4 regions of the Paenibacillus sp. VTT E-133280 genome follow, and region 1 is predicted to be linked to each of the others. Evidence: predicted binding sites of a transcription regulator. Region 1 holds the regulator's gene; each other region holds the start of a gene.
What was found. The regulator Rex, encoded in region 1, represses fermentation and respiration genes when NADH is low (regulators of the CRP and FNR family bind a similar motif). The targets are predictions, from matches to a motif close to TTGTGAAATATTTCACAA.
Positions count from the first base shown of each region.

Region 2: the regulator Rex is predicted to act here: its motif matches at 1,705-1,722, upstream of nadA (quinolinate synthase NadA).
Region 3: the regulator Rex is predicted to act here: its motif matches at 5,176-5,193, upstream of CA600_RS26135 (flavocytochrome c).
Region 4: the regulator Rex is predicted to act here: its motif matches at 4,635-4,652, upstream of CA600_RS23985 (polymer-forming cytoskeletal protein).

Region 1 is NZ_NFUX01000052.1:2,391-10,735, forward strand. It holds gene panB (3-methyl-2-oxobutanoate hydroxymethyltransferase) at 1-205, shown strand, start outside; gene panC (pantoate--beta-alanine ligase) at 207-1,097, shown strand; gene panD (aspartate 1-decarboxylase) at 1,090-1,473, shown strand; gene CA600_RS20800 (tetratricopeptide repeat protein) at 1,585-2,226, shown strand; gene dinG (ATP-dependent DNA helicase DinG) at 2,363-5,224, shown strand; gene CA600_RS20810 (redox-sensing transcriptional repressor Rex) at 5,356-6,009, shown strand; gene CA600_RS20815 (amidohydrolase) at 5,996-7,297, shown strand; gene CA600_RS20820 (cell wall elongation regulator TseB-like domain-containing protein) at 7,467-7,985, shown strand.
Region 2 is NZ_NFUX01000044.1:9,589-17,933, reverse strand. It holds gene ftsH (ATP-dependent zinc metalloprotease FtsH) at 1-1,533, shown strand, start outside; gene nadA (quinolinate synthase NadA) at 1,793-2,731, shown strand; gene nadB (L-aspartate oxidase) at 2,771-4,387, shown strand; gene nadC (carboxylating nicotinate-nucleotide diphosphorylase) at 4,377-5,252, shown strand; gene CA600_RS18700 (type III pantothenate kinase) at 5,249-6,016, shown strand; gene hslO (Hsp33 family molecular chaperone HslO) at 6,064-6,948, shown strand; gene CA600_RS18690 (peptidylprolyl isomerase) at 6,957-7,901, shown strand; gene cysK (cysteine synthase A) at 8,076-8,345, shown strand, end outside.
Region 3 is NZ_NFUX01000080.1:5,780-14,124, reverse strand. It holds gene CA600_RS26155 (DUF4855 domain-containing protein) at 1-2,272, opposite strand, end outside; gene CA600_RS26145 (response regulator transcription factor) at 2,676-3,464, opposite strand; gene CA600_RS26140 (sensor histidine kinase) at 3,433-5,022, opposite strand; gene CA600_RS26135 (flavocytochrome c) at 5,295-7,085, shown strand; gene rlmD (23S rRNA (uracil(1939)-C(5))-methyltransferase RlmD) at 7,500-8,345, opposite strand, start outside.
Region 4 is NZ_NFUX01000066.1:14,898-23,242, reverse strand. It holds gene CA600_RS24010 (ABC transporter ATP-binding protein) at 15-779, shown strand; gene CA600_RS24005 (GNAT family N-acetyltransferase) at 913-1,401, shown strand; gene CA600_RS24000 (hypothetical protein) at 1,398-2,150, shown strand; gene CA600_RS23995 (MFS transporter) at 2,174-3,439, opposite strand; gene CA600_RS23990 (LacI family DNA-binding transcriptional regulator) at 3,488-4,399, opposite strand; gene CA600_RS23985 (polymer-forming cytoskeletal protein) at 4,711-5,262, shown strand; gene CA600_RS23980 (hypothetical protein) at 5,399-5,644, shown strand; gene CA600_RS23975 (histidine phosphatase family protein) at 5,709-6,326, opposite strand; gene CA600_RS23970 (LysR family transcriptional regulator) at 6,482-7,417, shown strand; gene CA600_RS23965 (ABC transporter ATP-binding protein) at 7,460-8,345, opposite strand, start outside.

The sequences.
Region 1 (8,345 bases):
TGATTTGTTGCGTTATGCCTCACCCTACCGTGAGAAACGTTTTGTCAAAACTTACGCGGATGTGGGTAGTCTGATTCGTGAGGGTATCAGTCAATATGTGAAAGAAGTGAAGGATCGCTCGTACCCAGATGAAGGTCATGTTTTTAAAGCGGATGAAACCGTTCTGGAATCTTTATACGGCGGTGCCGGAAAGGATGGGGAATAAGATGAGAGTCGTCAGAAGCATTAAGCAACTGCGCGAAGCTTTGGAATATATGAGACAAGGTGGGCACACTCCAATTGGGTTTGTTCCAACGATGGGATACCTGCATGAAGGACATGCCAGTCTGCTTCGGCGGGCAGGCGAAATGAGCAACACGGTCGTTATGAGCATATTTGTGAACCCGCTGCAGTTCGGACCGAATGAGGATTATGATTCCTATCCGCGCGATGAAGAGCGTGATTTGGAGCTTGCGGAACGCGAAGGAGTCGATATTGTATTTATCCCCAGTGTGGAAGAAATGTATCCGCAGCCTACCCGGACTACAGTCTCGGTATCTGAGCTTACCACTCGACTCTGTGGGGCATCACGTCCAGGACATTTTAATGGAGTAACGACAGTCGTTAATAAACTATTCAATATTGTACAGCCTGATTATGCCTTCTTCGGACTAAAGGATGCTCAGCAAGTAGCAGTGCTCCGCCGAATGGTGTCTGATCTAAATATGAATGTTGAAATTGTTCCTTGCCCTATCGTTCGTGAAGGAGATGGACTTGCACTTAGCTCACGTAACGTATTCCTATCTCCGGAGGAACGTAGCCAGGCTCTGGTGTTATCTCGTTCCCTGCGTGAAGCGCGTGAGGCCATCGAAGAAGGAAAGGTAAGAACTATAGCTGAAGTTCGGGATTTGTTGACATCCGTTATTTCTTGCTCACCTTTGGCGGTTATTGATTATGCGGAAATCCTGACCTTTCCTAATCTGGAAGGCTTGCGGAACGAAGTTGTATTAACGGATGTAGATGGGGAAATGATTATAGCGCTTGCCGTGAAGTTTGGCAGAACGCGCTTAATTGACAATAATGTATTTATTCCAAAGGAGGTTGCCGCTCTTGTTTAGACATATGATGAAGTCCAAAATTCACCGCGCGACGGTGACAGAAGCGAATTTGAATTATGTAGGAAGTATTACCATTGATGAAAACTTAATGGAAGCGGCAGATATTCTTGAGAATGAAAAAGTGCAGATCGTCGATAACAATAATGGTTCCCGGTTAGAAACTTATGTTATTCCTGGGCCTCGCGGCAGTGGTGTGATCTGTCTGAATGGTGCAGCTGCTCGTCTGGTTCAGCCGGGAGATACAGTAATTATCATTTCGTATGCGATGCTGTCCTCAGAAGAATTGGAGTCGCATAAGCCAACAGTGGTATTCGTGGATGAGAACAACAAACCCGTGAAGCTGGCCGATCACGAACTGCATGCTACAATCGCTTAAAGGATGGACTTACGCCATGTAATGAATGGCAGGGATGAAAGACCCCGATCTCGCAGAAAATGAAGTCAGGCAAGCTGAACTGATTTCATCTTCAGTAAGGGGGGATAGCCCATGTTTCAACATATGTTTGCTGAAATGAACAAGGTGCTTCAGGAGATCGTTACAGATTACCCTACAGCGGAGGGTGCCCGCCGGAATGAGCTTTTATGCAATTATAATATGCTGCATCGACTTAGCGATAAAGTCATGGATGAATGGCTGGCCTTTGCAGAGAAGCTAAGCCACTTTCGTGAAAGTGTAGATTTTACGACTGTGGTCGAAGAGGAAGTGCCAGAGCAGGAAGCACCCGAGCTGTGCATGGATACTTTTGTCAGAGGTCAGGGGTATTATAAGCTCTTGATGTATGGAAAATGTATTGAGCAGTTTAAGGAAGTTATTGTGCAATATCCGGATAGCCTGGCTGCTCGATTATATTTAGCCATCTCTTACCTGCAAGAAGGGGAAGGGGAGGCTGCTTGGAGTCATCTGAACCATATGCTCGGTTTGATAAGGGAAACCAAGCTCAAAGCCATGGTGTATAATGCTTTAGGCTGTATCCGGGCCTCACAGGAACGTTTCAATGAAGCGCAGGAGCTGTTTGGCCTTTCTTTGCAACTTGACCCGGCTCTTCCTGAACCGACTGTGAATTTGGAGGTTTGCCGCCGCAGAGGAGGTAAGCTTCATTTCGGAAATCAGCTTGTTTCATTATTGTAAATTATTACGTTTACGGTTTATTATTCCGCATTTTCATTCAAGCGATGCATCCCCTGAACCAGTGGTGTGCATCGCCTTTTTTCGCAACTTCTGTTATGCTGATTAAGAGTCTCAATTGAAAGGGAATAGAATTATAATGAAATTTGCCGTGCTTGATTTTGAAACAACGGGAACCCAATCCGTGGGTGAAATCATCCAGGTTGGCCTTGCAATTATAGAAGAAGACCGGTCCATCTCCCGGGTATATGGTTCCTACGTCAAGCCCGGAACGCCGATACCTCCTTTTATAACTGGTCTAACGGGGATTACCGACGATGATGTAAAGGATGCACCTGAGCTGGATGAGATGATGATGGAGCTTGTTCCACTCTTGGATGATGTTGTGCTTGTAGGGCATAATGTCGCATTCGACTTCCATTTTTTGCAAAATGCTTTAGACCGATGTGGGTATTTACCATTTCAAGGACGGATTTTAGATACGATTGATTTTCTGAAAATCTGCTTTCCTTCCCTCACATCCTATCAACTAGGATCAGTTAGTGCACATTTTGGTGTGACGCATGAGCGTCCGCATCAGGCAGACAGTGATGCACTCGCAACTGCTCTTGTATTGCTGAAATGTCTGGAGGAGCTCTACGATTTGCCTTTGCTGACGATCCAGAGACTCTGTGAGCTGTTTACGGAAGAGGATAGTGATCTTGGTTGGTATTTCGATGGTCTGCTGCGTGAACGGGAAGCGGAGACGCTTCAGCCCGAAGGTGATCTGACTTTTTATCGTCAATTAGCGCTTGCTGTAGGAGACTGGAACGAATTAGCTCCACCTCGAGACGAGCATGCTGAGAATCCGCTACAGAATTTATCTTTTACAGATTATATGGATGAAGTAACGAAACGACTTAAAGAAACTTTGCCGCAGTATGAAAGCCGAGAAGCTCAGGATATTATGATCAATGAGGTGATGACGGCACTTGCCGAAGACAAACATCTATTGATCGAAGCAGGGACAGGAACCGGCAAATCACTTGGTTATTTGTTGCCTGCCATATACCAAAGCGTTCGCACGAATGAAAAAGTTATGGTCAGCACTCATACTATTAATCTGCAGGATCAATTGCGTGAGCGGGATATTCCTTTATTAACACAGGTAGTTCCATTTCCATTTAAAGCTGCAATTTTTAAGGGCAGAGGGCATTATTTGTGTCTTCGTAAGTTCGAACATAAAATTAATAAAAAAGACTTTGTCAGTCCGAGGGAAGATGCGCTTACTGCGGCTCAGATGATCGTTTGGCTGACGCAAAGCGAATCAGGAGATGACGAAGAGCTCAACTTAAGCGGTCGTGGAGGAGATTTCTGGGAGACGGTGGCTAGCGATACCGATTCTTGTCTGGGGCGCTCCTGTCCTTGGTTCCGTAAGTGTTATTACCATCGGGCAAAGCATGAAGCTGGTATTGCAGACGTAGTCATTACGAACCACTCTAAGCTTTTCGCAGATGTTAAGGCTGGGCACCAGCTACTTCCGGCTTATGAACATCTTGTAATTGATGAGGCCCATCATCTGGAGGACGTGGCTGGCAAGCATTTAGGCATGCATATGAAGCATTTCACGGTGGCACATACACTATCGCGTCTTTATAAGGATAGTCGAAATGGCCAACTTCCTACGCTTCGCCAAATGCTTCAGTCATCAGGCAGTGAGGAAGCTTCTGAATGGAGCGGAGTGATCGATAGAATCTATCCGGACCTGCTTACCATAAAAGAAACCTGGGATCTGCTTAGTGATAAACTATTCAGCCTCTTGCCGGAACGCAGCGATGCAGCAGCGGGAGAAGCTGGCCAGTTAGTCATGCGGCTACTTCCTACCCGTAAACCGAAAGATTGGGATGAATTGGTTGCTTTAGAGAATACTATGAATCTGACATTAAGCGAAATTATCCGTAAAGGTGATAAAATGCTTAATGAAATGCGAGATCAAGAAGGTCAATCTTCCTCAGATAGTCTAGTTACCGATATTAGCGGCTTATTTAAGGATTTAGCTTCAATACGTGAGCAAGTACGGTTTTTTATGGGATTAAACGATGAGAATGTAGTATATTGGCTGGAGGCGAATGGAAATTATCGCAGTAAATCGCTACAGCTGTATGCCGTTCCTGTTGATGTCAGTACTCAGCTTAAGGAGCTGTTTTTCGACAAGAAGAAAAGTATCGTGCTAACTTCGGCGACACTCTCTGTTGATAAATCGTTCCAGTTTATGATTGATAATCTCGGACTTAATGAAGCTGCGGAAGAGGGGCGTCTGATGACATCACTCCTGCCTTCTCCTTTTAAGTATCGGGAGCAGGCGCTGTTAGTTATTCCACGGGATTTCCCTAGTGTGAAGGGCAGTGTGGGCGATGCCCGATTTGTTGATACACTCGTACAATCACTAGCAGAAGCAGCGACTACAACACGCGGGCGGATGCTTGTCCTGTTTACTTCTTACAAGATGCTACGCCAGGTTTACGATCCTTTGAAAGAGGCTCTAGCCTCACAAGAGATCACGGTGCTGGGTCAAGGCGTGGAGGGGGGCAGCCGTAGCAAGCTGATCCGCCGTTTTCAGGACAGTGCAGCCTCTGTACTGTTAGGAACAAGCAGTTTTTGGGAGGGTGTTGATATTCCGGGTGAAGCATTAACATGCTTGGCCATCGTGAGGCTCCCGTTTCAACCGCCAAACCATCCCCTAGCGGAAGCGAAGTCTGAGTTATTACAAGCCCAGAAAAAGAATCCGTTCATGAAGTTGTCTGTTCCTCAGGCGGTTATTCGCTTTAAGCAAGGATTTGGAAGGCTGGTGCGGACAGCGCAAGATCGGGGTATTGTTATTGTGTATGACACCAGGGTGATCGAATCTCACTATGGGAAATATTTCCTCTATTCGTTGCCTGGCCCAAAAATGGAGCATATGCTTACGGATCAAATGGTTCCTCGTATAGCGGAGTGGTTGGAAGACGGAGGCGTTTCTTAAAAAGAACGTCATCGATCATATTAATCACTCTACAATGAAGGGCGGTATAAGAATACCGCTCTTCATTGAGACGAGGTACACGAATTAGTATAAGGTTAGTAAAGAATATTACTTACATTAGGAGGTAAATTATGAAATCGGAAAAAATATCAGAAGCCGTTGTTCGCAGACTTCCTGTGTACTTACGTTTCCTAAATGATCTACAGAAACGTGAAATATTAACCGTTTCCTCTCAAGAGCTAGGACAGAAACTTGATTTGAATCCCGCTCAAATTCGCAAAGATTTAGCTTATTTTGGAGATTTCGGCAGAAAAGGTATCGGGTATGACGTAACTTATCTTATTGAGAAAATCCGTCATATTCTGAAGCTGGATCAACAACTGAATGTGGCTTTAGTGGGTGCCGGTAACCTTGGACATGCATTATCTAATTATAATGCTTATTTGAAAGATACTATGAAGATTACCGCTATATTTGATTCCTATGCGCCTAAGGTAGGGCGGAAAATCAACTCACTTACCGTTCAACCGATGGAGGAGCTTGGTCAGACGGTTCGTGAGCAAGGTATTCGAATTGGGATAATTACAGTACCTGATTCAGAAGCGCAGAATGTAGCGGATATTCTCATTGAGTCTGGCATTGAGGCGATTTTAAATTTTGCACCAGTGATTCTAAAAACACCATCGAATATCCGGGTTCATGCTGCTGATTTTACAACAGATTTGCAAAGCCTTGCTTATTATTTGAAGGATGGAAAGGAAGAAAGCAGAAATGAAGAGCAATAAAACGATTATCAAGGGCGGGCGTTTTCTTACTCCGGGAACGGATGAGCCGGTTCTTAGTGGATATATGACTATTGAAGATGATTTGATCACTTACATAGGAAAAGAAGAGCCTTTAATAGAAGACGATGTGCAAGTTGTTGATGGCAGTCGTCTGTTGTTTATGCCAGGTCTGGTAAACACGCATGGCCATGCCGCAATGTCATTGCTTCGTGGTTATGGAGATGACTTAGCGCTTCAGGTGTGGCTTCAGGAGAAGATGTGGCCGATGGAAGAGAAGTTCACCGGAGAAGATGTATACTGGGGAACCTCCTTGTCTGTACTTGAAATGCTGAAAGGTGGCACTACAACCTTCCTGGATATGTATGATCATATGGACCGAGTAGCGGAGGTCGTCGAATTATCAGGTATTCGTTCCGTACTAATGAGAGGCGTAATCGGTCTATGTCCAGAAGAAGTACAAAATCAGAAGCTTGCGGAAGCGGTTTCTTTTGCGCGTAACTGGCATGGTAAGGCTGAAGGTAGAATTACGACAATGATCTCGCCACATGCCCCATATACATGCCCACCAGACTTCTTTGTTAAGTTTGTGCAGGCGGCTCATGATTTGAATTTACCGATGCATACCCATATGTCCGAAACGAAACGCGAAGTGGAGCAGAATGTGGTGGATTACGGACTGCGGCCAGTAGCGCATTTAGAGAAGCTTGGAATGTTCACACGTCCGTCTATAATCGCTCATGGTGTTCATTTGAATGATGAAGAGATCGAGATACTGGCTCGTCATGATGTAGGTGTATCCCATAACCCTGGAAGCAATCTTAAGCTGGCTAGTGGAGTTGCTCGAGTTACGGATCTTCTAAAGGCCGGAGTGAAGGTGTCACTGGGTACAGATGGAGCGGCAAGTAATAATAATTTGGATATGTTTGAAGAAATGCGTCTTGCAGCACTCATCCATAAAGGTGTAAGTGGTGATCCTACGGCTGTTCCGGCTCCGGAAGCTCTACGTATGGCTACGGAGTATGGCGCGAAGTCTATCTTTTTAAATGATGTGGGTAGACTCGCTGTAGGTATGAAAGCTGACTTTATTGCTATTGATATAGACCAGCCGCATTTGCTCCCACACACAGATCTGTTGTCTCACGCTGTTTATTCTGCCAGTGCCAAGGATGTTGAGCATGTATGGGTGAATGGTAAACAGGTTGTTAAACATGGACAATGTGTAACGCTAGATGAGGAAGCCATCCGTCGTAAGGCGCAAGAAGCCTTTGATGGACTGCTTAAACGATAGTCTAAGATCATAACAAATAACTGAAAGGCTGTGACTTTCTGCTATTGCAAAGTTACAGCCTTTTGTGTTTCTGATCATTAGATCATTGAACGAGATATGAAACTTTGGATAAACACACGGGTGTGTTATATAATCAAAAAAGATATATTACTAGAAAGGGAGCTGTACCTTGAAGAAAAGGAAAAAATGGATCCTCCTGGGGTCAGTTCTGATTCTGCTCCTTCTGTTCGGACTCATCCAGTTCTATGCTTATATTATGAAAGATCAATGGAACGAGCGAGATATCGCTAAGGATGTCGCCAAAACCAGCGCGGGTCTAACAGAGGTAACTAAAGCACAGAAATCCGTGTGGGATGAAAATGCAGTCTACTGGGTCTTAACAGGGAAGAATGAATCCGGGACCGAGTTGATGGTTTGGGTACGCTTTACTGTAGATGGGAAGTTTGCCGAAGGCGCCGACGCAGTATTCGCCGAGGAACTAAGTAAAGGGACCTCTGAAGAAAAAATGCGTAGTCTTATAAAAGCCGATCTCCCGGATATTAGCATTGAACGGTTGTTACCGGGGGTGTATAACGGAGAGTATGCTTGGCAGCTTTTTTATAAACAAAGCGGTCGGTATTATTATCAATTTTATCGGTTCTCAGATGGGGCTCGAATGGGTGAAGGATACAGTTTACCTAGCCGCTAAGTTAAACAAAATTACTTTAGGAGAAACAAGCGGACTATTTATGGTTCGCTTGTTTTTATATAAAATATTAGATTGATACACTAAAAGTATACGTAATGTGATATACTATAAGAGTAGTTTTTATATATTGTCGTCAAAGCCGCATACGAAAATAGGCCTGTTAATTAGAGATAAAGGCCTGTTTTTGTCGAAATAAATCAATATTTTTGATGAAATGGAAATATTTTAAAAATAAAATTTTAAATATATTCACACTTTTTATCATTTTCGTATATACACCTGTGATATACTACTGTTTGTAATTAGAAGAGTAGTAGTAGAACGTTAGGCTCTGATGAGCATTAACGGCTGTGATTTTGG
Region 2 (8,345 bases), on a different contig from region 1:
GAGAAGCAAGAGCTTGTCGAAGTTGTTGAGTTCCTGAAAGATCCACGCAAATTTGCAGCTGTCGGTGCACGTATTCCTAAGGGTGTATTGCTTGTGGGTCCTCCGGGAACAGGTAAAACATTGCTTGCACGTGCAGTAGCAGGTGAAGCTGGCGTTCCTTTCTTCAGTATTTCCGGTTCTGACTTCGTGGAAATGTTCGTGGGTGTCGGTGCTTCTCGGGTACGTGATTTGTTCGAGAATGCCAAGAAGAATGCTCCATGTATTATCTTCATTGATGAAATTGATGCTGTGGGTCGTCAACGTGGCGCCGGACTTGGTGGCGGACATGACGAACGCGAACAGACACTTAACCAATTGCTGGTTGAGATGGATGGATTCGGTGGTAACGAAGGCATTATTATTGTTGCGGCAACTAACCGCGCTGATATACTTGATCCTGCATTGCTACGTCCAGGACGTTTTGACCGTCAAATTACGGTTGACCGCCCTGACGTAAAAGGCCGTGAAGCTGTACTTAAGGTTCACGCTCGTAACAAGCCTCTTACGAAAGATGTAAGACTGGATGTTGTTGCAAAACGTACAACTGGATTCACTGGTGCGGATCTGGAGAACCTGCTAAATGAGGCGGCGTTGCTAGCTGCGCGTCGTAACCGTAAGGATATTTCCATGATTGAAGTCGATGAAGCCATCGACCGTGTTATCGTAGGTACTGAGAAACGCAGTCGTGTTATCAGTGACCGCGAGAAACGTATTGTGGCTTATCATGAAGCAGGTCATACTATAGCTGGTTACTTCCTAGAGCATGCCGATATGGTGCATAAAGTTACTATTATCCCACGCGGACGTGCAGGCGGATATGTTATCATGCTTCCGAAGGAAGATCGGATGATCGTTACGAAGCAGGAGCTTTTGGATAAGGTTACTGGATTACTTGGTGGACGTGTTGCCGAAGAATTGTTTATTGGCGAGATCGGTACGGGTGCATACAGTGACTTCCAACAGGCTACGCGCATCGTGCGTGCTATGATTATGGAGTACGGTATGAGCGATAAGCTTGGACCTATGCAGTTCGGATCTTCTCAAGGTCAAGTATTCTTGGGTCGTGATATTGGGCATGAGCAGAATTATAGTGATTCCATTGCTTATGAGATTGATCAAGAAATGCAGAACTTTATTACTTCGAGCTACGAGCGTTGTAAAGAGCTGTTGCTCAAACACTCTAAAGAAATGCACTTGATTGCCAATACCTTACTTGAGAAGGAAACACTTGAGCTTGATCAGATCAAAGAACTGATTGAACAAGGCTTCCTTTCCGAAGATGGTAAAGCTAAGGATGGTGAAGGTGTTGCACTTGAAGTTGGTGAACCAGTCATTGATAATATCGGTGATGTGAAAGTTCGCATTCAAGGCAAACCTGAGGATGCACAGTCCACAATCCCTGATCTATCGAAGGATATCCCGAATAACCCTGATTCTGAGGGTAATGATGATTCCGACGATAACAACAAAGGTGGCGGCACTAGCCTTTCCTAAATGGTCTCACGATTCATATGATGTAAATTTATCCGGAGAACGTAACTGTTCTCCGGATTTTTTATTTTAATTTTTAAGGGATTTTGAGCCTTAAAGCCTGTCCAGTTACATTGACAGAGACTGGAACGTTGTGTACATTAGTGATTAATATTACTTACTATTCATATCAGTATGTTCATTTTTTCACCATGATGGCTCATGCCATTTGATAACATCGCGCCGGCTTAAAGCCGCGAAGATTTAAGGGGGAGAACAATCGGTGGAAGCTCTGGCACTTGAGCGCAAGCAGGAACAGAATCGAGAACTTCGGATACGTCTTGAACAGCTTAAAAAGGAAAGAAACGCAATTATTTTAGCTCATTATTATCAACGTGATGAAATTCAGGAGGTTGCCGATTTCCGGGGCGACTCTTTCTTACTCGCTCAGAAGGCTGCGGAGACAGATGCAGAGGTTATTGTATTCTGCGGTGTTCATTTCATGGGGGAGAGTGCTAAAATTCTGGCCCCAAATAAAACCGTCCTTATTCCTGATGAACGTGCAGGTTGTCCAATGGCTGATATGGTCAATGTAGACGGTTTGCGTAAGCTGAAAGCACAGCATCCAAATGCTAAAGTGGTTACTTATATCAACTCGTCTGCAGAGATTAAAGCGGAGACTGATATCTGTTGTACCTCTGCAAATGCCGTGAAAGTAATCGAATCCCTCGATGCTGAAGAAATTATCTGGGTACCCGATAAGAATCTTGGCCAATATGTACAAGATCAGACCGGTAAAAAACTGATTATCTGGGAAGGCTACTGCAACACTCACGACATGTTGACCGTTAAAGATGTAGTAGAAATGAGAGCGAAATACCCAGAAGCAGAATTTGTAGTTCATCCAGAATGTCGTCCGGAAGTAGTAGCCATGGGTGATTATGTGGGTAGTACTACATCCATTCTCGAATATTGCCGGAAATCAGACCGCAAGCAGTTTATTGTTGGGACTGAAGACGGTACAGGATATCAGCTTCGTAAAGATAGTCCGGATAAAGAATTCCATTTTGCTACAAAATTTCTTGTTTGTCCTAATATGAAAGTTAACAATCTAAAAAAACTGGTGAAATGCCTGGAGACGATGAAGCCACAAATCTATGTACCGCCTGCTGTCGCCGACAAAGCCAGAACTTCCCTAGAGCGCATGCTACAAGTCCGGTAGTATGCGCTACTCTTTCGTTGAAACAGGTGAAACGCGGTCATGATTCCACAATATTTGGTTGATTTTGATCTTCGGGATATTCCTAAAGTAAAAACAGATTGTATTGTTATCGGTTCAGGGATTGCCGGATTGTTCACGGCTATTAAAGCTAGTGAAGATCGGCGTGTCATTATGATCACAAAGAAATCAGTAATGGAGAGTAATACTCGCTATGCACAGGGGGGGATCGCAGCTGTAATAGCTGAGGACGATTCCCCTGCTTATCACCGGCAGGATACATTAATGGCTGGAGCAGGTCTTTGCTCATCCACAGCTGTCGATGCACTTGTTAATGAAGGACCAGATAGAGTTCATGAGCTAATTCGTTTAGGTACTCTTTTTGATAAGGAAGATGGGGTACTGGCTTTGACGCAGGAAGGAGCGCATAGCCACCGTCGTATTTTGCATGCTAATGGAGATGCTACAGGTTACGAGATTGTTCGTGCTTTGGCTGAACAGGTAGCTGAACATGAGAACATTGAGGTGTGGGATGATCACTATGTCATTGATCTCATCACTGAAGGTGGAGAATGTGTAGGCGCATTGTTGCAGCGTCCCGGCGGCGGACGGTTATTCCTGCAAGGGGATGCGACTATTTTGTGCTCTGGTGGTGCAGGACAATTATTTAGATACACTACTAACCCTGAAGTAGCTACAGGCGACGGGGTAGCCATTGCTTACCGTGCCGGCGCTCATATACGAGATATGGAATTTATTCAATTTCATCCTACAGCATTAAGTTATCCTGGAGCTCCTAGATTCTTAATCTCCGAAGCAGTTCGAGGGGAAGGAGCAGTATTGCGCAATATTAATGGAGAGCGGTTCATGGAGCGTTATCATGAGCTGCTTGAGCTAGCTCCACGAGATATTGTAGCTCGGGCTATTGTAAGTGAAATGGAGCTTACAAAATCAACGTTTGTCTATTTGGATATTACGCATGAATCCCCGGAAATGGTGAAGCATCGTTTCCCTACAATACATGAGACATGTATGGGCTATGGACTGGATATTACAAGTGATTGGATTCCAGTAGCTCCAGCTGCGCATTATATGATGGGGGGCATTAAGACCGATCTGAATGGGGAAAGTACGATACCTCGCTTGTTTGCTTGCGGGGAGGTTTCTTCCACAGGCGTACATGGTGCTAATCGGTTAGCAAGCAATTCATTATCGGAAGCAGTTGTTTTTGGGCATCGTATTATTGAGCGGATTCGCAAATTATCCCCGCTTGGACGTGATGTTTTATCAGTTAGTAGTAACGAAGGGCGTGTTGATTTGCCAACGCAAGCTATTGTGGAACGCCGTTTGAAGCTACAAAAGGTAATGGTTCGATATGCTGGATTACGACGTAATGAAGAGACCTTGTCTAAGGGAATAGAAGAATTGAAACGGCAGCTACCCATCTTTGGATCGGTATTGACTAAACGCGAGGAATACGAGTTCGCTAATATGCTGACCTGCTGTTTGCTCGTGACAGAGTCTGCTCTAGCACGGGAAGAGAGTCGCGGGGCACATTACCGTGAGGATTACCCGCAGCGAAGTGATGATCAGTGGCGCAAGCACCTGCTTCAAATTCGCGATCTGGGAATAGTGGAGGAATTAAGCGATGATGTTTAATGGTTACAATGAAGAACTAGTACAATCCATCAAGGCTTGGCTGCGGGAAGATGTTGGCTCCGGGGATGTAACAACACAGATGACGATACCTGTTGGCCATGAGTCTAAAGGGATTATTCATGCTAAAGAAGATGGCGTCATTTGTGGTATCCCGATTGCAGAGCTGGTTTTTGAAATTGTTGATCCTACGCTTAGCTTTACAGCCCTTGTAGAAGAAGGTCAAGCAGTGACAAAAGGGACTGTAATTATCGAGGTGGAGGGTAGCACACACGCAATTCTTACAGGTGAACGGCTTGCACTGAACTTGATGCAGCGCCTTTCGGGTGTTGCATCACGTACCGCATCTTTCGTACAGGTGCTCGCTGGATTACCGACTCGTCTAGTCGATACACGTAAGACTACACCAGGACATCGTATGCTGGAAAAATATGCAGTTCGTGTTGGTGGAGGCTTTAACCATCGCTTTGGTCTATATGATGCGGTTATGATCAAGGATAATCATATCAAAGGTGCAGGTGGGATTAGGCAGGCGGTAGGCCGTGCTCGGAAGAACATTCCACATACGATGAGTATTGAAGTGGAGACTGAGAATTTAGAGCAAGTAGAAGAGGCACTGGCAGCAGGTGCTGATATTATTATGCTTGATAATATGTCTAACGAGATCATGAAGCAAGCGGTGGCCAGGATTAAAGCTAAAGCTCCACATGTCAAGACAGAGGCCTCCGGCAATGTATCGTTAGAAACGGTTCGCGGGATCGCAGAAACAGGTGTGGATGTGATTTCTGTAGGACGCCTTACGTACTCCTTCTCCAGTCTGGATATTAGTCTAGACCTTAATGCCAAGAAGGAAGGGTCCTCATCATGATGCTTGCTGTAGATATCGGTAATACCAATATTGTTCTCGGTGTATACAGAAAGCGCGAATTGTTGCATCATTTTCGGCTAAGTACTGCGCGCCAATCCACCGTGGATGAATATGGAGTGCTGATACACAATCTTTTTCAGATGTCAGGGATCTCTGTCAAAGATGTGGAAGGCGTAATTATATCCTCGGTAGTTCCACCTCTGGTTAAGACTATCGTAGATATGTGTATAAAATATATAGGTAAAGAACCGTTACTCGTGGGGCCAGGGATAAAAACGGGACTTAATCTTCGTTATGAGAATCCGCGTGAGATTGGCGCAGACCGGATTGTTAATGCAGTTGCTGCGATTGAGCAATATAAATGTCCGCTTGTTGTTGTTGATTTTGGTACGGCTACGACCTTCGACTGTATCGATGCAGGAGCTAATTATCTCGGAGGAGCGATTGTTCCGGGTCTTGTTATTTCTACAGAGGCCTTATATCAGCGAGCATCGAAGCTGCCGCGAATTGAGTTAGAGAAGCCTAAAAAGGTTATCGGACGTAATACAGTTCACGCTATGCAGGCTGGTATTATTTTTGGGTATGCAGGCCAAGTGGAGGGGATTGTAAAGCGTATCAAAATCGAGATGAATGCTCCGGAACTGAAGGTTATTTCTACTGGAGGGCTTGCTTCGCTAATTGCGGGGGAGACGGATTGTATCGACGAAGTAAACCCTATGTTAACACTAGAAGGATTACGAATTATTTATGACCGTAACCAATAAAGATAAAGAAGCCTAAAGGGCGATGAGATAGGAGGGCTATGCACCCAATGGAAAAAAAGAAGGATCGACTTATCCGTGGAACGGCTATGAATGGTAAAGTGAGAGCGTTTGCTGTCCGCACAACAGAATTGGTCGAGGAATTGCGGCGCAGACATGATACGTATCCAACGGCTACAGCCGCACTTGGACGTACAGTTACCGCTGCAGCCATGATGGGCGCTATGCTCAAAGGAAGAGAGAAGCTATGCATTATGGTTAAAGGGGATGGACCGATCGGGCAAATCGTTGCGGAGTCCAATGCGTTGGGAGAAGTGTGCGGTTATGTACATCATCCTCACATTCACTTACCTAGCAATAGTATGGGGAAATTGGATGTTGCTGGAGCCGTAGGCACTGAAGGGTTCATTGATATTATAAAGGATTTAGGCTTGAAAGAACCTTATCGAGGTAGTATTCCTATCATCTCCGGAGAACTTGCGGAAGATTTTACTTATTATTTCGCTGTTTCTGAACAAACCCCAGCTGCAGTTGGCTTAGGTGTATTAGTGGATACCGATGAGTCAGTGATTGTAGCCGGAGGGTTTATCGTGCAGCTTCTTCCAGGACTGACGGATGCGGAGATTACGGAGATCGAAAAAGCTCTAGGGGCTATGCCTTCCGTGACAACACTTCTTGATCAGGGCCTAGAGCCAGAAGAAATGCTGCGTATTCTTTTGCCGGATGCGATAGTTATGGATGAACTGGATATTAACTTTGCTTGTCAATGTTCGCGTGAGCGGGTAGAGCAGACATTGGTTAGCTTAGGGCAAGATGAACTGGAGAGATTAATTGCAGAAGATGAGCAGGCTGAAGTTGTATGTCATTTTTGCAACGAGGCTTATGTTTTTAATAAGGACGAATTACAGGTCATTTTAGAACAAGCGAAATCGTAGGGCATGGGATGATGACGAGACAGGAACGTGCACTTCGCAATACGGTTGTTATTCTGGCTGTTGCAACTTTAATGCTCGGGGGTCTATTGTTCTGGAGCTTACGTGCAATGGCTCTTCTAAAAGGAGATACAACAGAAAACGAAACACCGGATGCAGCGACTGCAGGCGGACAACCGATAACAGATAAGCAGTGGATGGATGAGCTCAAAAAAAAGCATGGGCACGAAGTGCTGGTTGGAATGATTAATCATATTGTTGTGGAGATGGAAGCAAAGGCTCTGGGGATTACCGTGACCGACGATGAGGTTGAACAAGAACTTGCACGAACTATGATTGGATACGGATCGGAAGAACAGTATTATGCTCAAATGCAGTCTCAGCTGGGGTTATCTCGTCAGGAAGTGTTCGCGGAAACGGCTTATCGTCTAACCTTACAAGCAATAGCTACTGATGGTATTACGATTAAGGAAGCTGATATCGATACTTATTTAGACCAAAATACGGAGCGTTTCACGCCCAAAAGGGAATTGGAACTCTCCATGATTAAGGTTGCATCTTATGATGAAGGCGAGCAAGTAATGGATCGCTTGGAGCAGGGCGAGAATTTTGCTGATTTAGCCAGGGAAGTTTCCATTGATGCAGAGAGTCGGCAGCAAGGAGGACGTTTGGGCAAAGTAGAGGAAGATGACCCTTTTTGGCCGGAGGGACTGCTTAAGACCGCTGCTAGTTTGGATGAAGGTGATATAGCGGGGCCGATTCAGGCAGAGGACGACTTCGCTATCATTCGACTAGAGAGTATTCATACACAAAATATACCGGACCAAAAGGAAATTCGGGCGCTGGTACGTCAAGAGCTGGCTTTGGAGCAAGCCCCCTCTTTACAACAAGTGGAGAGTGATTTGCGCACGAAATATGATGTGGCAATAAATATTGACAACAGCCTGCAAGATTGATAATATGATATTAATGTAAAACCTACCGTTTTAGTCGGAAATAACTAACGGTAGTCTAATATCTACACCCCTTTATAGCAGTTATTATTGCATAATAGGGACACACATACAGAAGAGTAAAGTCACAATTTACGTTCTTATATCGCATTTATCATTCTAAGGAGGTTTTTGCTCATGGCTAAAGTCGTTAACAACGTAACAGAATTGATCGGAGGTACTCCGCTCGTTCGTTTGAATCGTCTGGCACAGGAAGGCTCCGCAGATATTTATTTGAAATTAGAATATCAGAATCCAGGATCAAGCGTAAAAGACCGTATCGCAATCAGCATCGTTGAAGAAGCTGAACGTGAAGGTCTGCTGAAACCTGGAGGTACAATTGTAGAAGCAACTAGTGGTAACACTGGGATTGGCTTGGCACTTGTGGCTGCGGCTAAGGGTTATAAG
Region 3 (8,345 bases), on a different contig from region 1:
TATTGTACGCCTCATCTTTTATCGTACCCGCCTTCTTGAATTCATCCAGCTTTGCATTAAAGCCTTGGAGATACTTGGTGACTTGCGCTGCATCTTTCTCTTCATAGCGCTTCATCATTTCCAAATAGTTGTTCAAAGAACGCACCGTTGCAGAATTCGTAAATTGCTTCGCTGTTTCGAAGCGGTCGACTAGCGCTTTCATACCAGATGCATTCGTCATTGCTTCGATAACATATGACTTTGTCACCATACGCCCCGCGGTAACGGTAATGTTAAGCTCATGTTTGCCAAGCTTGCCTGCAAGCGGAATAACGGTACCCGCTGTATAAGGCTTGCCGTCATACGTCGCCGTCACTTTCGTCAGACCATCATCCGTTCTAAGCTTCCATGTAAAGGATACGGATTCTGAATCGGGCAGCTTCATCCCTCTCTGGAACGGCTTGCCGTTCATCTGCACGTCTGCCTCGGAAGGCGGAGCCTCGTTGACCTGATACGTTCCTTTAACAAATTGATACAGCCAGTCGTAAAGAACGCGTGTCGCTGGATCTTTACTTACCGCGGTGTTATAGACTGCATTGTTGCCTTGATAATACGATTTGAAGCCATCCTTCATGAGCCCTGTCTTCGCACCACTGTTCAAGTAATCGATATACCGCTCGCGGAACACGCCGTCCGTCAGCATCCGATCATCGAACTCGAGTTCATTGGACATGCCATACTGCTTCGCCAGATTCGCAGAATCCTCCAAGCGCTCGATATCCGTCGGCTCGAAGAAGTAGTTCGGTTGGATCGTTACCGCATCGAAGCCGACATCCTTCCACATGAACGCTTTATAAGCGAAGAAATGCGGAATCCAGAAGAACTTCAGGTCCTTGCCGCTAATTTGCATGTCATGCAGGGTGCTGCTCACCGAACGGATCAGATCCGGTCCGGATTGGCTTGTGCTGATTTGCTCTTCGAACCAGTACATACCTACAAGCTCGAGGTTAGCGTAACCTCTTGCTTCCCATCTCGATTTGACTTGCTGCAGCCACCATTGAACTGCTTTTTCACGGTTCGCAAGGGCTTTCTCTTTGCCAACGGAATCATTGAAGCTCAGCGATTCTCCACCTTGTTCAACAGCTCCGAAATTAGTGATCGATTCACCTGGATCCGGAATCATGAGGACAACCTTTTCCTTTACGCCAGACTCGTTCAGCGCATCGGATACTTCCTTAGCCGCTGCGTTTAACGCATCCATATCGCCGCCTGCCGCAAAGGTTTTATCCAGATACCATTTCCAATCTTCCAGATAAGCCCGCCCGCCGAAATCACGACCTGGATTTGGAGAGTTAATGCCAAGATACAGGACGCCGTCGAAGAGTCGATCCTTAATTTTGCCGTCCTTATCGACATAACTAATGTTCGGAATGATCCGTTCTTTCGTCCAGATGCCTAGGTCATTCGCATATTGCCCGTTATACAAAAGTCCAAGATGCTCGATACCCGCTGTCGCTTCGCCTGCCGCCAAGAATTTCGGCATTTGCGTTGGAACAGTTACGGCTCCGGCAACTTTGCCGTCTTCACCGAGGATTTCAATCTCATCCACGAAGGTCATTGCACGCGTATGCATGGTGAATGTCACTTTCACATAGCGAGCATACGCGATCTTCGCATCTGGGCCGATCGCTTTAATGCCGTCCTTGCTGCCATCCCACACATAGGTCTCCGTGTATTTGCCGTCATTCCACAGCTTCTGCGTGGCATTGTCTTTGAGCAGTCCCCAGTTCACCTTGTCATCGGAGACGTACATCGATACCGTGAGTGGAACGAGTACATTGTTCGTTGGCCAATCTTCGAGGAAATTGGCTTTAATACCCGCGATGGATTTCTTCGCCCCCAAATCAAACACAACTTCGCGTGTCTTACTCAAATGATGTCCAACCCATGCTCCGTCGGATCTATCGCTTGCCCCATATATACCATCCGTAAGTGTGTTGCCTTCATCCGGATAGGAAGCTTCCGGCTCTTGCGACCACTCATAAGATAAGCCCGCTGCAAGATTGTGATAAACCGCCCCATACACTGACGCAATAACACCCTCCGTACCCGCTCCCGGCAGGTCTGATGGATTCGTCACCTCGACCGGATCGGCTTCGCCCGGCGGGTTCGCTGGTGTCTGTTCCTCTGTCTGTGTAGGCGGCAGCGCCTCTTCCGCTTGCGCAATCGGCATCATCGTTACGATCATGATCGCGACCATGACGAGAGCTACCCATTTTCTACTCCTCTTCATATCGTACGAACTCCCTTCTGATTCTTGAGTCAAGAAACATCAATCTCCTAAATAGTATGCGCTTTCATTTCAGCTTACCTCGATGCTCTTTCCTCCCTTCCGAGATTCCGACACGTCATAGAAGCTTATAACATATGTCAATGTCCTTATAGTAACATTATGAAAAGTGGCCTTTCTTTCAAATAGATAATTAATGACATTGGGTATACACTTGTTGACATGAAGGCCTCCACGTCGTGTTTTTATAGGTATAAAGATAGCGCTTACCTCCTTAGGTCCTACCCATTTTGTGTCAATGTCCACTAAGCAATCCAACAAATAAAAAAACACAACCCCCTCGAGGTTGCGTCGTGTTTATATATGGTGACACCTAATTGCTGCGGGGTTCTACTAAATTGATGCTCTATCCATAACCGAACGGATGCTTTTTGTACTCTAAGGGGCTTGAGCCGACTCTATTTTTGAACACACGACTAAAATAGTACTGGCTCTTATACCCTACCTTCACGGCCAGATCCCCGATTTTGATATTCGGCATTACGTCATCCAGAATCTCCTTCGCCTTCGATATCCGAAGCTCGGTGACATAGTCAAGGAATGAAGCACCGATTTCTTGCTTCATACGCTTGCTAAGATAGGTTGGGTTGATATGAAATAGCGCTGCTACTCGAGTAATAGACAACTCCGGATCCTGATAATGACTGTCAATATACTCGGTCACTTTTTGGATAAGCACTGTTCCATCCCCTGTATACCCGGAAAGCCCCAGCTCCTTATCCACCCTACTTTCATGTGAATGCAAAGGATATTTTGCCTGAAGATGTTCATCGATCCGATGAAGCAGCTTGTTCAGATCACTCTTCGGCACAGGTTTCAATATATAATCGAATGCTTGCAGTTGCACGGCTTGACGCGCATATTCAAAGTTATCGTAGCCGCTGATGATGACAATTAGAACCGACGGGCAGCGTTCGCGCAATATATTTATCAGATCGAGTCCATTCATATTCGGCATGTTGATGTCCACAAGACATACATGTGGTGGGGCTTCCTCCACCATTTTCAATGCTTCGTTTGCACTTTTCGCTTCTCCTGCAACTTCAAAAAGATACGAACTCTCCTCAATGTATTGTCGCAAGCCTTTGCGAATGATCGTTTCATCATCGACGATGACAATCTTCCACATCTTCATTCCGCTCCCCTTCCAAAGGTATTCGAATGACCATAACGGTAATGCCATCTTCACTCTTTACTGCAAGACCATATGGCACCCCGTAAGCTAGTCGAATGCGATGGTTTACACTGTATAGTCCAAAGCCTATGGCAGAACGATCATATTTATCATCAAGAAGGGCTTGATTCATCTGTTCAAGCCTCTCTTCAGGAATCATAACCCCATTATTTTTAACCTTAATGACCAAATAATCGACCTGTTTATATGCTGAAATCGAAATTTTGCACTTTTGATCCCCAAGTGGCTTAATCCCGTGATAAATCGCATTTTCCACCAACGGCTGCAGCATGAAGCGAACGACTTGGCACTGAGCAAGCTTTTCATCATATCGAAGCTCGTAGTCGAGAATCTCCTCATATCGCACGCCTTGAATATGAAGATAACTCTCGACATGGTACAACTCCTGATCAAGCAGAATGTAGGGACTGCCTGTGCCAAGCCCTAATCGGAAATACGCGCTAAGCGCTTCCACCATCTCCACCACATTGTCTGCTCCATGTTCCGTTGCCATCCACTGGATCGTATCCAATGTGTTGTATAAAAAATGCGGCTTGATCTGCTCATGAATCAGTCTGAGTTCCATCTCCTTTCGGTCCTGCTCCACAGCGTATAATTGAACAAGCATGTCATTGAAGCTTCGCCCAAGATCGCCGATCTCATCCGAGCGCGTAACATCTGCCCGTATGGTTTGGTTGCCATTCTGCACATTTTCCATTACCTGGCGAAGCGACTGAATGGGACGAATAATGGAAGAAGCAAGCAGCATCAGAAAGACGATAACCGCACTACCGATAAGAATGCCTACCAGCAATGCAGTCCGCTGGGTTTTGATCACCGCTAGCGATAAACTTGAATTTGGTACTTCGAGTACTAGCTTCCAGCCTTCCACATTTTGAATTGGAGCCTCAAATACACTTATGTTCTTCTTATCTGCTGCATCATCCGCTCCCTCTCCTTCACCCAGCTCTCTGCAATCGATGATAAGCTGGCCTGACTGGTCATATAGCATTACATCTTGAGCAATCTCCTTCATCTTCTTGACGGAGACGGCTGCGGCAATATAAGCTACCTCATCATTCACCAATGGATTCACGCGATACAGAATGACGACGATTTCAGCTGCATTCGCTTTGGATACGATCGGATTGCTCACCACATAATTGGAATCTGAATTTAGCAGTAGTTTTCGATAGTAGGGTCGGTTTAGTATCGAAAAAGGCTTGTCCCTTGCTGACCAGGAATTTCCGTGAATATCCACCACGCGTATGGATTCGTACTCTACTTGCTTTTTCGCCTCGAACTTATCGATCTCTTGCAGCAATTCATCTCGTGTCCAATGATGGTCCGAAGCTAGAGAAGCAAGCATGTCTATCTCACCGATGCGCTGATTAAACCAATAATCGATCTGGTCACTGCGTGCAGTAACCACTTGCTGCGTTAAGTTCTTATTCAAAGGGACAACCGTATGGTTCATCTCAAAATATATTGTTACAAGCAATGCAACGAACAGCAGCAAGAAGCAGCCTCCTGCGATTAACGTAATTTTTAAGTGAATTGTTTTCATTGTAATCATAGCCCTTCACAATATCCGTTTCTTACATGCCCGAAAAAGACAAAAAAACGCTAATCTGTGCAAATACATAATGCTGTACTAAATCTATAATAGGTCTTGTGCATATTTTCACATGAAATAACATTCATGTCTAGGCTAGAGATAAAGGATTTGCCTAGCAAATCTTCCTCTCCCTAGTGTATGTAACCAATTCACAACAGAATGAAGGAGATATTATGCGAACTCACACGAAAAAGCTGTTATCTATTCTACTAGTCCTCAGTCTTATGTTCATGCTTGCTGCCTGCGGCGGTAAAGAGGCAGCACCCGCTGCAGATGCAAACGGAGTTCAAGTCTTTGAAGGAGTTGGGCAAGGTAAACATGGCGATATTAAAGTACAAGTTTCCTTATTAGATAACAAGATCACTGACATTAAAGTAACAGAGCATAAGGAAAATGAAGTACTTGCAGAGCCTGTTTATACGCAGCTCAAGCAAGATGTCATGACAACTAACAGCGCAAAAGTTGATGCCATTAGCGGATCTACGGCTACAAGCAAAGGATATCTCGAAGCCATTCAAGATGCAATTACGAAGTCTGGACTTACTCTTGTCGCTGGCGCTGCAGTCAGTGGAAGCAAAGATAAAGAAGAAGCCGAGCAAACCTATGATGTTGTCGTCATCGGTGCCGGGGGTGCTGGCTTTAGTGCGGCTATCGAAGCGAACAGCGCTGGAGCTAATGTAGTTCTGCTCGAGAAAATGCCAGCTGTTGGCGGCAACACATTGATCTCCGGTGGTGAGATGAATGCGCCTGACAACTGGGTTGAACGTGCTCTTGGCATCACTGATGACACGGCTGACTTGTTCTATGATGATACGATGAAAGGCGGAGACAACCTCGGGGATCCTAAGATGGTTCGTATTCTTGCCGACAATGCACTGGCATCTGCCGAATGGCTGCGCGATGATATCAAGGTAGAGTTCTTACCTGATCATCTGTTCCAATTTGGAGGCCATTCCAGAAAACGTGCGTTGATTCCTGTAGGTCATACAGGTGCTGAATTAATTACCAAGTTAAAAGCAAAAACAGACGCTGACCGAATCACGATCAAAACGAATATAAAAGCCGAAACCTTGCTGAAGGACGAAAGCGGCAAAGTAACCGGTGTAACTGCGACTTCGGGTACTGGCGACAAGATCACATTCCATGCGAACAAAGGCGTCATCATCGCTACCGGTGGTTTTGGATCCAATGTAGAGATGCGTAAAAAGTATAACCCTAAAATGGATGAAAAATATATGTCTACCGATACACCAGGATCTACAGGTGACGGTATCGTTATGGCAGAAACGATTGGCGCCAAGCTGACAAACATGGAGAATATTCAAACGTATCCAATCTGTAATCCTGAGACAGGTGTTATTTCCCTGGTTGCAGATTCCCGTTTCGATGGTGCGATCCTGATTAACCAAGAAGGCAAGCGCTTCGTTGAGGAATTAGAACGTCGTGACGTTATTTCTAAAGCAATTCTTGCCCAGACGGGCGGATATACGTATCAATTATGGAATCAAGGCATTGAGGATATCGGTAAAACGATCGAAGTTCATCAAGACGAATACGATCAACTCGTTAAACAAGGCTTGCTATTTAAAGCCGATACGATTGAAGAGGCGGCTGATTTCTTCAAAATTGACGTGAACACTTTGAAAGAAACAATTAATAAAGTAAATGATTATGCGAAAACAGGTAAAGACCTTGATTTCAAACATCGCGGTGGATTGAAATCTCTTGAAAAAGGCCCTTACTACATCGAAAAAGCTGTACCATCCGTTCACCATACAATGGGCGGATTGGTGATCGACGAGAAGACTCGCGTATTGAATGAAAAAGGCGAAGTCATCCCCGGGCTGTTCGCTGCAGGTGAAGTAACAGGGGTCATTCATGGTGCAAACCGTCTCGGCGGTAATGCCATCGCTGATATCTTCACCTTCGGCCGGATTGCAGGCAAACAAGTTGTAGCAGAGTAATCTTATTTTTGTGTAACTGCTCTATTAATAAGTTAGCCTTAAAAACGTGCAAGATAGTTTGTAGAGTGCAGGTTGACTGCTAACTTTCAAGCTGCACTCTATGACATAATAAACCGCCCTGTCCGCAACATTGCGAACAGGGCGGTTTATTTATGGTGGAGCCTAGGGGCTACGCTCGTCTAACTCGCTGCTCTTTTATCGTTCTCCGCTAGTGGAAAAATTACCCATTTCTTTTCTGGTACTATTACTAAAACTATAGCAATGATTTAGTCTCTACTTGACAAGGAGCACTTCAACTGCCTGGTGTCTTCTGTTCATTTAGGCTGGAACTCGATGGATTTCCATATCAATTTCAAATCAAGTCTGATCTCCGCCATCTGTACCATATTGAAAATCCAAGTGAATAAAAGGGTTTTATTTCACCGTTTCACTCTTTACCAGCAACGCCACCGATTCCACATGCACCGTATGCGGGAACATATCCACCGGAGTTACCTCCACTGTTCTGTACCCGCCATCTTCGAGCACCCGCAAGTCCCTTGCCAATGTGGATGGATTACACGACACATACACCACACGCTCCGGCTTCATCGCTAGAATCGTCTCCAACAACCGTGGATCACAGCCCTTACGCGGTGGATCGACCACGATAACATCTGCCGTTATCCCCTGTTCTTTCCAATTCGGAATGACATCTTCAGAGGCTCCAACCTCGAACACTACATTCTTCATCTCATTCAACTTCGCATTCGCCCGGGCATCCTCAATCGCTTCCGGTACAATCTCCACACCGTATACCTTAGCCGCATGCTGCGCCAAAAAGAGAGAGATCGTACCGATGCCGCAATAGGCATCGATAACCGTTTCATTGCCAGTCAGTCCGGCGTATTCTACGGTTTTTCCGTACAGCACCTCAGTCTGTGCCGGGTTCACTTGATAGAACGAACGCGCTGAGATTGCGAACTGTACATCGCCGATGTAGTCATAGATGACGTCTCTGCCCCACAGGACGCGGGTTTCGTCCCCGAAGATGACATTCGTGCGCTGAGTGTTGACGTTCTGGCAGATGCTGACCACGTCTGGCAGCTGTTCGCGGATGCTCCCGAGCCAGGCGTCCAGGTGCGGGATGTCGCGGCCGTTGGTTACGAGGACGAGCATCATTTCACCGGTGCGGAAGGCTTTTTTCACGACGACATGGCGCAGCAGGCCGCGGCTGGTTTCTTCATTATAAGCAGAGATGCCGAGTTCTCTGCCGATGCC
Region 4 (8,345 bases), on a different contig from region 1:
GGTGAGGTGGTAGTATGTTCATATTAGAGACGAAGGGGTTAAATAAAACGTTTGTAACCGGGCAAGGAACCCCACAGACGGTATTAAAAGATGTTCATCTACAGGTATCAAAGGGTGAATTCGTAGCTTTAATGGGACCTTCTGGCTCAGGGAAATCAACCTTGCTCTATACGATCAGCGGTATGGATCAGGTGACTACAGGCAGTGTTGTTTTTAAAGGGCAAGAAATCAGCGGTCTTTCTGAGAGTGAATTAGCTGAACTTCGTCTACATCAAATGGGATTTATTTTTCAGCAGATGCATCTTTTAAAAAACCTGACGATTCGGGACAATATCATTTTATCCGCTTATCGAGCTAAAATCGTTAGTCGTAGAATCATCAATAACAGAGCCGCTGATCTAATGAAAAAAACCGGAATCTCCGCGCTAGCTGAACGGGATATTACACAAGTGTCGGGTGGACAACTGCAAAGAGCAGCAATCTGCAGGTCTATCATCAATGAGCCTGATATTCTCTTTGGTGATGAGCCAACAGGTGCACTGAACTCTAAAGCTGCTAGTGAAATTATGGATATCTTAATAGATATTAATCAGGCGGGTACAACGATTGTGCTGGCTACGCATGATGCGAAAGTCGCTGCTCAGGCAGAACGGGTTCTGTATATGCTGGATGGCAGCATAGCTGCTGAGCACTGGCTTGGAAAATTCAATCACATAAATGGGGACTTAAAAGAGCGGGAAGAGAAGTTGTCGACGTGGTTGTTTAAATTGGGATTCTGATTGTATAGGAAAGGGATATTGGTCAGGCTTTGAATCGGGAAGTGTAAGCAAAGATGCTTTTTGTACGCTTATTAAGGCATACCGCGATCATGGCGGCGGGGTGTAACTAAGTATATTAAAGGAGAACTTATATATGGTTGTAGTAAACGCTACTATGGAGGATATAAGAGGATGGCTGGACCTGGCGGCAGAGGTGGAGACCCTTTTTGGACCGATGGTAGAAGATCCCAATTTCACTCTAGCGTTAGAAAAAAATATCACTCGACAAAGCGCTTTTTGTGTACGAGAAAACAATGGTTCGCCAGGTTCAAGATTACTAGGAGCTGTGTTACTCTCTTCATCCAAAGCCCCTAATTACAAGATTGGGTGGTTATCTGTTTCAGCCATAGAGAGAAATAAAGGAGTCGCGACAGCCCTTCTTAACTATATTCTCGAAAGTATCGAAACCCCAGCAGAGATATTTGTTACTACATTTGGTGAGGATCATCCAGAGGGTCAACCTGCTAGAAGATTTTATCAGAAGTTTGGTTTTGTTCCTTTGCAGGATAAGGAACCGGAGGGTCCTGAAGGTGGCTCAAGGCAAAATTTTAAGCTGGAGATTACTCCCAAGGGTTCGTTATGAACAAAAAGATTGTTTTATCGACAATTTCATTGTTCTTCTTAGCGATTTCTTTCAGCCCATTGTTCAACTATATCCGTGAGTATATGATTTCAGATCAAATCAATCAGCGTTATGAGATCAACCATGCTGAAAAAGGATATAACACGTTAAACGTTCAAGAACTAACGGTTGATGATAAGCATATTAAGATTGAGGAAGAACATACAGGCAGGAAAGCAGAATTGACAATTTGGGATGAAGAGGAGAATGTCCCGCCTGGAGATATTGTGAAAGTTCAGTTTTTATTAAATGGTCAAAAAATCTCAACCCCTGATGAAATATGGTTGTCTAATCGGGAACGAGGAAGCAGATATTTCTCATGGATAGATATCCTTACTGTTGAGGATCGAATGACTGGCGAGAAAGAAATTAGTATAGTCCAAAGACTTACAGATGATAGTCAGCCGATGGAAAAGAGAAAATGGAAAATAATCACGATCTCACATGATGGCAGTATAGAAGAAAAGGTGCTGAGTTATGCTCAAAGAAGTAACAATCATCTAGGGGTGAAGCTGATCGAGTTCTCGGGTACATCACTTATGGGTATGGGCTACTATTCGGATATTACTAAAAGTTATCCAAGTGTATTTTTCCCTCTAATTTATCCATTTTTAACAGGTGTTGTGGGAATCTTCTTATTGATCATTATAGTTGTTCAATTACTGATCGAGCTTCATAATAGACGCGTTATTAGGGAAAACGGGCGATAACGGTCATAAGATATGTTCTAAAATTACTTATAATTACGAATCACCTTTAACTTGTTCAAGGTTAATAAAGCAAACAGTAGTAGCAGGACTCCGATGGAACCCATGACAGGGGCTGGACTGAAGTGATCGGACAGGAATGAAACAGCTGTAAGACCAAGTGAGGGTGCTACACTCATAATGGAGCCAAGTACACCGAAGACTCTACCTTGTATATCCTCTGAAACTTCCAGTCTGAGGATTGTATTTATCAGCAATGTACAGAATGAGAACATAAAGCCAATTAGAAGAATGATGGGAATGGCTAAGGTAGCAGTAGTGACGAACGATAATAGGAGGTACAGGGGACCCAGACACAGCAGTCCAGTCATGATAAAGAAGCCGCGATTCTTTAATTTGGAGCCGAGAAACAAGATCATGCTGGAACCAATCATATAACCTAGAGGAATGCAGGCTTCCATGAGTCCAAACTGAAAGGGACTAGAATTCCATACTTTGACGGCCATAACTTGCGTTAGCATCAGTGAAGGCATAAAGAACAAAGTGAGCGTAGGAAGCATTATGATTATTGCCCGGGCGAAGGGGTTTCTCCAAATATAACGAACGCCATCCGCAAGATCCTGTGTAAATTTTCTTTCTTCTTTAGGTCCGGTATTCACTCGGTTTGGGAGTGGAAGGGAGCGGACAGCAAGAACTAGTAGAAAGGAAACGAAAAATGTAGCTCCATCAAATAATATGGCATCTGCCGCTCCAAAACTCGCTACAAAAATACCTCCAGCGGAATACCCAATCGTCCGAAAGACATTCTCTGACAGGTTCAGAATCCCGACTGCTTTTTGTACATGTTCTTTTCCAACTACAGTGGTAATTGAAGCTTGATACGCAGGGGATTGGAATAATGCTGAGACTGTCGTAAGTCCCGTTAATATGGCCACGATAATGAATGATGTAGAAGACATGGAAATGGCTAAAGCAAGCGTAACTGCTAGACCGCAGCTTATCAAATCAGTGATTAACATAATGGTTCTGCGATTGATCCGATCTGCGAGTGTGCCTCCTATCGATCCGAGGAAAGAACTGAGCAATAAATTGATTATCGTAATAATGGCAATCATTTTAGCGCTTCCGGTGGTCTGAAGTACCCATAAACTTAAAGCAATGCTGTGAAAGGTATTTCCAAACAAGGAAATGGAATACGAGCTGAGTAGCAGCATAAATCTCCGGTTTCCCCAAAGAGTTGGATAGGATTGAGCAGTGGTGGATGCATGTTTTCCTAATACAGGATCTGTCATGGTAACTCTCCTCTCAACTTAAACGCTTAAGTGAATATCGAAAAAAAATTAATCAACAAAATAACGATTATTCTCTTGTTTGGAGTAGTCAGGACGATGTAATAACTCCTGCATTAGTTCAAAAGCAGTGGCTGATTTATCCCCAGTGAATATGAATTTCTGAACGTCTTCTCCAAGCATTTCTGGGCAATTACAGGTACATAGAACAGAAAGACGTGTGAATACCCCGGATTTTTCAACACAACTTCCGATAAACTCATTAATAACTATGGCCTCTTTGTAAATCCCCTCCGATAAAATTGTATTCAATTCCTCCATATTTTGAACTTTGAATATTGCTTTCTCAGGTAAAGGAAGACTGTCTTGGATAAAGTGAGTGAGCAGGGTGTTATTGAAGCTCTCCATAATTAAACAAACCTGTGAAAGATCCTCCGGCATTATCTTTTGTAGAGCTGAACGATAATTGTAAAGAACTTGCTTAAACAGCTTATCTTCAATCATGCTGTCGATCAAAATTAAGGGAATCCCTTCTACAAAATGCTTGGAAATCGAATAGAAGGATTCCTCGCGGACATCAATCAGAAAGACGGCTTCGAGTTTTCTTTCGACGATGATATCCAGTGAAGGATGGTCGGTACCAAGAGAGTATAACATCGTATGATATCCGGCATCCGTTAAACGCTGTTCCAAAGTACGGATAAATGTGAACTGGGCATAGAGTTTCCAAGGGGGCATATAAGCAGAATTATTGATAAGTATTCCTATTAATCCCGTTTTTTTATTAGCTAGCGAACGAGCTGCTAGGTTTGGAATGTAATGAAGCTCTTCAGCCAGTAACAGAATTTGATTGCGGGTTTTCTCAGGAATGGTTTGGTTATTGACGCGGTTCAGAACATAGCTCACAGTTGCAACGGAGACATTTGCTCGTAGCGCGATGTCCTTCATTGTAGTCTTTTTCACCAGTAAACTTCTCCCTTGCTGAGATATTTATTTCCAAATTTTATCACTAAAACTTGAGAAGAGTCAACGAGTGACTTTATACCAAGAAGAAAATGATTTATGTGTTCATTTTTATAATTTGGGTAAATAGATTTAAGAACCTAAATCAGTCAGCGAGAAGAGGTGTGACTCATGGGAACGAATTTTAAACGGGAAGCGGGAGAGTTGTGAAACCGCTTTAGATACTGACACAAATTTGTGAAATCATTCACTTAATTATTAAGAATTTTAATATATAATTAATTTATAATCAAAATTAGGGGGAAACGAAAATGAGACTATTTAAAATGATTTTAGTGGCTGGGGTTTCGGTAGCAGTATTGGCAGGTTGTGGAGCAAATGAGGATAAAGCAACCAATTCGGCGGCAACTACGGCTCCGGCTGCTGAGCAGACAGATGCTGTCACTACAGCATCGATTGTCAATCAAGCAGATGCATTTACTAAGGCTGTTAGCAAAGATGGAAACTGGATTGTTGCGATTCTAAATGATGTAACGATTCCAGAAGAGGTTGTTGTAGCTGGAGAATTCCATGATAAAGGCGCGGCTGATGGCGACATCTACCGTAAGATTGCCCTTTATTCGCAAGATGCTGATCACAAGATCACTGCTACTTATACACTAACCGTACCAAAGTTTACAGTACAAAGTGAGAATTTGAAAGTTGAAGGCGGAACGATTAAAGGCGATGTTTATGTAGAAGCGAAAGGTTTTACTCTACCTGAAACCGCAACGATTGATGGTAATCTTTACTTCACAAGTGAGGATCTGAAAGCATCTGCAAAGATTGATGGAAAAGTGACTGGAACAACAGAAGTTAAATAATTTCGTAATTAACTTATACAGTAGAAGCCAATCCATAGACTATGGGTTGGCTTTTTTCTTTTCGTTTATATGAACTTTAGTTGATTTTCTTAATATTGAACTTATAATATTACTACCACTACTAGGAGGAACACATATGTCTAAGGAGTATTCACGCACATATATCGAAAGTGTAAAGCTTGAAATGTTAAATAGATTGGGACTTAAGCAAGTGTTCTTTAAGGAGCAAATAGGTGACGGCCTGATTTTTGAAGCGGTTGGTTTTGATAAAGGGAGCAAGCATCGTTTTTGTGTTAGACCGAAGACGAAAACAATTGACGAATTTATTTCAGGAAAATGGATGAAGGTCCGCAGCTTTACAATCAAAAGTGTGGAAATTTAAAATTGAATTCTAAAAAGGGAACCCCATTTAAATCGGAGTTTCCTTTTTTATTTTTGAGAAGGCTTCATTGATAATGTGAAGTATCGCCGTACAGATCGATGGTTGTATTGTTGTCAGTTAAGGTTACTTTACACAATGCTGTAGAGAGAATATCCGGTAGTTCCCCTAATTCCTGCAGTGATTTATTGAGAAAATGAGCCATAATGACTTTCAGGGTCATCCGATGTGTGACAATAAGTACCTCATGTCCTTCATTATCGTTAATGATACGCTCAATAGTCGGCGTTACTCTTTGTTCAAGCTGACTATAGGTCTCCCCTGGGGCTAGTGGAATAAAAAGATCAGGTCTGGTGAAAAAATGGGTGTACTGTAATGGATATTCTTGTTCAATCTGATCTGTGTTCATTCCCTCCCAAATGCCCATGTTAATTTCCATTAATGAAGCTTGCTGTTGAATCGATAAACTACGATTTCCTCGCAAAATCTGCGCAGTATGCAACGCCCTTGGACTAGTACTAGAATAAATGGCTCCTAAATTCTCACCTTCCAAACGTTCTCTCAACCATTCCGCTTGCTGTTCCCCCAAGGTTGTTAACGCTGAATTTTGATGTCCTTGCATTCTTTTCTGCAAATTCCATTCAGTCTGCCCGTGCCGGGTTAGAAATAATACTGTCTTTTTCATTAACGAAACCTCCCTTTTGAATAGTTGTAAGTATAAGATAAATAATTATAAATAAACAATATATAATAGTTAATATCCATAATGTGTAGTTATAGTAAGAAGGCCAAACATCCGTTAAATATGATTTTATTTTATATAGTTAGGAAGAAATCAGGATGAACTATCATGTATTAAAATTGTTTTATTATGTTGCGATAACAGGGAGTGTGACCAAAGCCTCCGAACGTTTGCACATAAGTCAACCCGCTATATCAGCGCAGATCCGCAAATTTGAACGTGAGAATAATATCGTATTATTAGAGGTCATAGGAAAGAGAATGGTGTTAACACCGATTGGGGAAAAACTGATCGAACCACTTGAAAAGTTATTTGCGATGGGTGAACAGGTACAGCAGATAATTGAGGATTATCATAAATTTCCTGCAGGCCATATTCGGATTGCAGGTAATTATCTGGCCACAAGTATACTCATCCCCCGGTGGGCATCATTATTCAAACAATCTTTTCCGGAGGTTAAAATTCAGATCTCTACTGCTAATTCTCATGAAGTCATGGAACAATTAAATAACTTTGAAGCGGACGTGGCGATTTATAGTGATATGGCGTTTCCTTCTCATCATACAGGGGTGTTCGAACATCGGGAGTTGTACAAGGACGAGTATGTGTTCGTAGTTTCTTCAAATCATTCTTTAGCCAAGCAGGAGGTTAGTTTTGAGGAAGTGATGGCTGAGGCATTTATTATGAGGGAGGAAGGTAGTGCAGCCAGAGAGAGAATTGTACAATTATGTGAAGAAAGAAAGGTACAACAACCGAAGATCGAACTGCAATTTAATGGAGTAAATGAGGTTATTCAAGCCGTGATTGCCGGTTATGGGATTAGTTTTGTATCGGCGTTGTTAGCAAAGCCTTATCTTGATCAGGGTATGTTAGCCACGGTCGAAGTGGAAAATGTAGTCTCTAAGCATTCGATATGGATGAGCCACAGAAAGAAAGAGCTTCAAGAAAGCTATATCCAGTCATTTATTAAGCTTGTCATGAAGCAATTAAAAGAAGAGGTTAATTTATACTCGATTCCAACGCATACACCTTAATTAAAATAACGTATGAATTATGATGTATGCATTGAACTGAGATCAAAGATTGGCGTGTAATTGAAGCAACTCAGGTGCACTAATGTCTTCTGCTTCTGATGATTTAAATTGAATGTTATATAATTGTGAGTATAGCCCATTCATTTCTAATAAAGACTCATGTGTACCTTCCTCAACAATCGAACCCTCATTTAACACGATAATTCTAGACGCTTCACGTATGGTGGATAGTCTGTGTGCAATAACTAAAGTGGTTCGATTCTTCATTAATAAATCAAGAGATTGCTGAATCATTCGCTCAGATTCGTTATCGAGTGCGGAAGTTGCTTCATCTAGAAGTAGGAGTGGAGCATCCCGAAGAAAGGCCCTGGCAATCGCTATGCGTTGTCTTTGTCCACCAGATAAAGTCGATCCATGTTCACCTAGGATAGTGTCATAACCATCCTGCATCTTCGTAATAAACTCTTCTGCACCTGCGAGCCGAGCGGCTTCTCGAATCCCCTCTTCGCTAGCTGTACTAGAACTGAAGGCGATATTATCTCGTATAGTTCCTGAGAACAAATATGGGGTTTGGGGAACATAGGTAATCATTGCTCGTGCTTCTTCAAGCTGATCATGTACAGACTTTCCATAAACTGTGATGCTTCCTGCAGTAGGCTCATAAAGTCCATTACATAATCGAACGAGCGTCGTCTTCCCTGACCCGCTGGGCCCGACAACCGCGATAGTTTCTCCATGTTGTACATGAATATTTAGCCCTGTAAATAGGGAGGCTTCATTATCCGTTGTCCCCGAATAGTTGTAGTGGACATCCTCTATTTGTAATGCAGCCACCTCTACAGAAGCAAATGTTGATGAGCTGGATTCTGGCAAAGGATGAGTAGCTCCTTCATCAGGTGCATCAAGTATAGCGAATACGCGGTCAGCT